Bradyrhizobium sp. AZCC 1610: one gene and its partner. The protein of the gene in region 1 interacts with the protein of each later gene in a pairwise test. Links are inferred from orthologs where the notes say so. Each region holds a gene or a part of one and is shown in the gene's direction. Other genes may lie near its edges. The genes, in order: cysK and cysE.

Region 1 (3,227 bases):
AGAGGGCGCGCGTCAGCCGTGATCGACGATTTGACGGTCAGTTCTTCTCAGGTGTCAGGACAACGCGCATCTACTGTCGTCCGGTCTGCCCGGTTCGCCCCGCGAAGCCGGAAAACGTGTCCTTTTATCCATCGGCAGCGGCAGCGGAGCGCGCTGGATTTCGGCCGTGCCTGCGTTGCCGGCCGGAGACGGCGCCGTTCTCTCCGGCATGGAAGGGCTCATTGGCCACCGTCGAACGTGCGGTCCGGCTGATCAGTGAGGGCGCACTCGATCGCGCGCCGGTTGAAGTGCTCGCCGCCAGCCTTGGGGTGGGGCCGCGGCATCTATCCCGATTATTCGACAAGCATCTCGGCGCCAGCCCCGCTCAGATTGCCAAGACGGCACGCGTGCAGCGGGCGAAGCGACTTTTAGATGATACCAAATTGCCGATGATCGAGATTGCGCTGCTGGCGGGGTTCCGCAGCCTGCGCCGCTTCAATGCGGTCTTTGCGGAGGTGTACAAGCGTCGCCCGACCGAAATTCGGCGGGCGCAGCGGAACGGATAGAAATTTCAGGACCAAAAACAAACGCGCGCCAGTTGGGCGCGCGGTGACATTGCTCTAACGATAGTTTGAATCAATTACAGGCAAACCTCTTGATCGAGTGCTTGGTCACGAAACCGTAACCGCAGGTGTCACAGGTCCAGAGATAGCTGATCACGTTGTCGTTGAGGTAGGCGGAAGCTTCCGCAGCCACCATGGTATCAGCGCACACAGGGCACGTCGGCAAATCACAGCCGCGTGGATCGGGCTTATACGCTACGGTCGACAGGATTTCAGCAATAGCTGGCATCGTGACCCTCCTTCGCGATCTGAACTTCTGGGGACCTCTGGCTCAGTTCGCGACGAAAGTATAACCAAAACCCTTGACGATGTCGCAACACAAATGAGTTCATTTCGCGATATTTGCGATGTTCTTGTTTTGCAATGCAGCGAACTCTTCGGCTCCGGCACTTCCGGCTTGCGCATCAATGCGACCGCCTCCTAAGTAGGGAGAGCCGTCAATTCCCCGCACATGATTTGTTACAGGAGTGTTGAGATGGATGCGTCGTCAGTAACGAGTGCAGTGCAACGTCCTGGGCGGGGCCGGGTTTTTGATTCCATCGTCGATGCAATCGGCGACACGCCGATCGTCCGCTTGCGCAAATTGCCGGAGGCGCACGGTGTTAGCGCAACCATCCTCGCCAAGCTCGAATATTTCAATCCCGCCGCAAGCGTCAAAGACCGCATTGGCGCGGCGATGGTGATCGCGATGGAGAAGGCCGGCGTGATCAATGCCGACACGGTGCTGATCGAGCCGACCTCCGGCAATACCGGCATCGCGCTGGCCTTTGTCGCGGCCTCGCGCGGCTACCGGCTGAAACTGGTGATGCCGGAGTCGATGTCGATCGAGCGGCGCAAGATGCTGGCCTTCCTCGGTGCCGAGATCATCCTGACGCCGGCAGCCCAAGGCATGAAGGGCTCGATCGCGACCGCGGAGGAACTGGTGCGGACCACGCCCAACGCCGTGATGCCGCAGCAGTTCAAGAACCTCGCCAATCCCGAAATTCACCGCCGTACCACGGCCGAGGAAATCTGGAACGACACCGGCGGCAACATCGATTTCTTCGTAGCTGGCGTCGGCACCGGCGGCACCATTACCGGCGTCGGACAGGTGCTGAAGCCACGCAAGCCTACCTTGCGGGTGGTCGCCGTCGAGCCGGAGGAAAGCCCGGTGCTGTCGGGCGGGCAGCATACGCCGCACAAGATTCAGGGCATCGGCGCCGGCTTCGTTCCGGACATTCTGGACCGTTCGGTCATTGACGAGATCGTCAAGGTCAACGGCCCGACGGCGATCGAGATGTCGCGGGCGCTGGCGCGCATGGAAGGCATTCCCGGCGGCATCTCCTCGGGCGCCGCGATCGCGGCGGCGCTTGCAATCGGCAAGCGCCCCGAGAGCGCCGGCAAGACCATCCTCGCGATCGTGCCGTCATTCTCCGAGCGCTATTTGTCAACCGCACTGTTTGAAGGAATCTAGCGATGGCGGACCAGCCGCGGCGGCCGAGAACCCTGAACGACGCGCGCACCGAGGCCGAGGCCGCGTTCAAGCGCACTACCACCAAGGTGGCGGAAGCGCCGCCGAAGACGCCCCGGCTTCCCGGCGTGAGGGAACTGGTCTCGCTGCGCATCGATCAGGATGTGCTGGAATATTTCCAGGAAGGCGGCCCCGGCTGGCAGGACCGCATCAACGAGGCATTGCGAAAGGCCGCGGGCAAATAGATCGCCGCGAGCACGCATTTTGATTTTGCGAAGCGGAGAATGAAAAAGGCCCGGGATGAACCCCGGGCCGTTTTGTAGATGGGTCGCGTTGGGGTTTAGCGCAGCATGCCGCCCACGACGCCGCCGATGAAGCGCCCGGCGCCGGCCGGATCGGGGCCGGGGTTGCTGTGCTGGCGCTGCGGCGGTGGCTGCGACTGCCCTTGAGGCTGCGCCTGAACGGTGCTGGGGGCGCGGCGCTTGGGAGCGGGACGCTCCTCGTCGGAACTCGCGGTAGGCGCGGCTGCCACGATCTCCGTCAGCAGCGCCTTGTGCTGCAGCCTGTTGAGGTAGCCGCTCTTGGGATAGCCGCGGGCGGCCTGCCAGCGCGTGATCACGCCGCGGGTTGCCTGATCGAACTGGCCGCTGACCTTGGTGTCGAAACCGAGCCCGGTGAGGCGGCGCTGCACGTCGCGGCGCTGGCCCTTGTCGAGGCCGATCTGGTCCTCGGTGGTCTGGTTCGCTTCCTCCTTGAAGGTCGCGGGGTCAATGCCCGTGCTCAGGTTGCGGGTTGCATCCTTCGCGCCGCTCTCAAGCGACGCAATGCGCGACAATGCCAGCGAGCGGAACTGACCGTTCGGGTAGTTGCTCAGATAGGCATTGAGCTCTTCCGGCTTGTTGGAATCCTTGATCGAGCGCCAGAACTCCAGTTCGACGTCCGACGCTTTTGAAGCGCCCGCTGCTGGCGCTGCAGCCGCGACGGCTCCGGGCGCGGGTGCGCCGTTCAGGTAGACCGAACCGATCAGGTTGGTGTGACCCCAGGGCAGTTGTCCCTTGCTGGTTTCCTCATTGACCTGGGCGCGGACCTTGGTCATCGCCTGCTGGATCTCGACGCCGGGCTGGGTGAGGTTGGCGAGCAGGGCGCGCGTGAACGGGCTGTTGCCGCCTTCCTGG
Region 2 (3,157 bases), 730 kb from region 1 along the record:
GGTTCCTGCCTGGACCAGTTGCTGCGCTGTGGCCGTCAGCGCCGCCTTGGCCTGCCAGGCCGGATACTCCGCGAGCGAATGCAACACGATAAAGCTCATCTCGTCATTCAGTCCCTGAAAGCGGCCGAGCGTGTTGAACATGCTGTTGCCCCACAGGAATTGGTCGGCGGTGGCCGGAAGCCGATCGCGATAGGGGCAGAGCTTGAAGTTCTGCTTCGGACAATGATCGCGCAAATACTGCGCGACGATCCCATCCTGCAGCATCCGTCCGAAGGCTACGCCATAACCGCCGGGCGTCCACGCCAGTTTTCCGGACAATGCGAAATTGCTCGACAGCAACAGCAGAGCTCCGGCGACGATGGTGAGGCTACCTTGCGTCAGTCCGGAAACGGAAATCCGCCCGCGCAGAAACGGACGCGCGATCCAGCCGATGCAGCACAGTCCAAGCAGCACCGCGAGCGTTGCGCTGTGCGTCGCGGCGGCGAAAGCGGTGAGGCCGAACAGCAAGCATTTTTCCGGGATCGAAGTCCGTTTCCCATGCGCGACCAGGATGAAGAGCGCCAGCACGGACAGGCCGGCGAAAATGTCGGTCAGGAGCGTGCTGGCGAGCCAGGGCAGCGAGGTGGTCAGGACCAGCACGAGGCTCATGGCCAGCAGCCGCAACGGCTGCGGCATACCGAGTACGCGCAGCGTCAACTGCAGGATCCACAGCGTCGCCAGCGCGTTGATCCCAAGGTTGATCCAGAAGCTCGAATCCTCGCCGAAATGAAGATAGAGGCCGAACATGGTGGAGCGGCTGGGCACCAGGTAGCCTTCATACCACCGCGCCAGGTAGCCGCCGGTATCCCACTGGAGCAGGGGATAGCCATTCCACAGGGCGGGGGCCAGCAACATCAATGGGATGGCGATGGCGGCGATCCAGGCTGACCGCCAGTCCGCAGCGGTCCGCGCCCGCAATACCTGCGTGCTGGTGTGGCTTTCCCCCATCAGGGCAGCATCCGCCGAATGGCGGGTCCGCCGAAATTCACCAATAGTCGGACGCCGGCCGGCTTGATTTTCCGAAATCGCTGACCACCTTGAACTGACCCCAGGGGGCATTCGGCGGGGGTTACTTTGCCGAAGCCTGCCGGGGACAGCCGTCCGCCCGCCGTGCTATAATATCAACGAAACCAGTGAATTTGCGAGAGCAATCATGGCAGTGCATCAGGTCAATCCGCAAGGTTCGAAGCTTGCCGCACTCGATCCGATCTGGGATCGCGTCCGGGGCGAGGCGGAGGACATCGTCCGCCGCGAGCCCGAGCTTGCTTCCTTCATCTATTCGACCGTGCTGCATCACGAGCGCCTCGAAGATTCGGTGGTGCATCGTCTCGCCGAGCGGCTCGATCATTCGGCGCTATCGGGCGATCTGATCCGCCAGACCTATGACGAGGCGCTGCGCGACGAACCCGATCTCGGCAACGCGTTCCGCGCCGACCTGGTCGCGGTCTACGACCGCGATCCCGCAACCTCACGCTTCATCGATCCGTTGCTCTACTTCAAGGGGTTCCACGCCCTGCAGACCCATCGTCTCGCACACTGGCTCTACAGAAAGGGCCGCAAGGACTTTGCCTATTATCTGCAGAGCAGGTCGTCGGCGGTGTTTCAAACCGACATTAATCCGGCGGCCGTGATCGGCCGCGGCATTTTCCTCGATCACGCGACCGGCTTCGTCTGCGGCGAGACCGCCGTGATCGACGACGACGTTTCGATCCTGCACGACGTCACGCTGGGCGGCACCGGCAAGGAGAACGAGGACCGTCATCCGAAGATCAGGCGCGGCGTGCTGATCGGGGCGGGCGCAAAGATTCTCGGCAATATCGAGATCGGCCATTGCGCGCGCATCGCTGCGGGCTCGGTGGTGGTCAAGCCGGTGCCTCACAACGTCACGGTGGCCGGCGTTCCCGCAAAGATCGTCGGCGAGGCCGGCTGTGCGGAGCCGTCGCGCACCATGGATCAGATGCTCGGCGCAATCGGCCTTTGATTTTCCACACATTCTGCCCGCCGTATTTGTGAAGTTACGGCTGGTAGTCTGCGCCGTCTCGTCCTAAAAACCTCCCGGAAATTCAAAGTATCCGATTGGAGACCGCCGTGGACGTTCAGGAAGTCAGGAAACTCGACGCCTATCTCAAGCGCGTATTCGGCAATCCAAAGATCCGCGTTGTGCCGCGGCCGAAAAAGGACGACTCCGCAGAAGTCTATATCGGCGAGGAGTTCATCGGCGTGCTGTTCGTCGATGACGAGGACGACGATCGCTCGTTCCAGTTTCAGATGGCGATCCTCGAGGAAGATCTGGCCGACGTCGGCTGAGACGCGTGCCGCGACGTTGTGGGTGGGCAAAGCGAAAGCGTGCCCACCACTTGTCTTTCTCGTATTGTGAGTTGTTATGGTGGGCACGGCGCAATTGCGCCTTTGCCCATCCTACGAACCCGAGGCCCCGGCGGGTTCGCTAACCCTTCCGCCCGCGCATCTGCGCCGTCAAGCGCTCCATCGCATTCGCAACGTCGCGCCATTGCGACAGCCAGCTCCGCGGAAAGCGAAACGTCAGGTCGGCGCCGTCGACGCGGCGCTCGCTCAGGCACATGCCGGGCGTCAGGCCGTCGCGCGTACAGCGCGCGTTGAGGTTCGGCGTCGCGGCGGAGAACAGGTCTTCGTTGGCGTAGGGTGAGCCGTCGCGAAAGGCGCGCATTGTCAAACCGTCATCGACCGGTGTTGCGGCCTGCCCGAGGTAGCGCGGATAGATCGTGCGGACTCGCGCGTCGGGCCCCAGTGTGTCGTGGTGAGCCGATATCGACAGGAAGATCCGGTCGATCGGTTGTAGCTTCTCCTCGATCGCGTCAGCGCTGACGCGCTTCGGCGCATCCGGTGGTTCCAGCGACGGGAAGACGAAGCTGAGATCGACCCGCTCCTGCGGCCCGGAGTGGCGTTGGATCTTCCGCCGGATCGCCGCTGTCGGCACGTTGAAGAGGGAGGCGCCGACGCTGACCGGCAACCGTTCCGGAGCGCTGGCAGGGCGCGCTACCCAGGTCGGCCACAGCAAATAGGCGACCAGCGCAACGGCGCCCGCGGTGACCGTTGCCGCGACCATGATCAGGACCATGTGCGAGCGCGGATCCCTGCG

What was found.
Region 2: the proteins of cysK (region 1) and cysE interact in binary tests that used the Escherichia coli proteins (3 or more experiments, as listed by UniProt). The link is inferred for Bradyrhizobium sp. AZCC 1610 from one-to-one orthologs.

What each region holds. Positions count from the first base shown.
Region 1 is NZ_JAZHRR010000001.1:3,390,510-3,393,736, reverse strand. The notes cover bases 157-3,066. They hold cysK (cysteine synthase A), read left to right. Parts: upstream 157-1,077; coding sequence 1,078-2,055; downstream 2,056-3,066. Other genes in these bases: V1279_RS16800 (caspase family protein), read right to left, coding at 2,393-3,066; V1279_RS16805 (BrnA antitoxin family protein), read left to right, coding at 2,058-2,297; V1279_RS16815 (hypothetical protein), read right to left, coding at 616-831; V1279_RS16820 (helix-turn-helix transcriptional regulator), read left to right, coding at 222-545. Outside these bases: more of V1279_RS16800, read right to left, coding at 3,067-3,227.
Region 2 is NZ_JAZHRR010000001.1:4,116,032-4,119,188, reverse strand. What follows is about bases 267-3,106. They hold cysE (serine O-acetyltransferase), read left to right. Parts: upstream 267-1,192; coding sequence 1,193-2,020; downstream 2,021-3,106. Other genes in these bases: V1279_RS20450 (hypothetical protein), read right to left, coding at 2,486-3,106; V1279_RS20455 (DUF3126 family protein), read left to right, coding at 2,128-2,346; V1279_RS20465 (hypothetical protein), read right to left, coding at 267-987. In the rest of the region: more of V1279_RS20465, read right to left, coding at 1-266; more of V1279_RS20450, read right to left, coding at 3,107-3,157.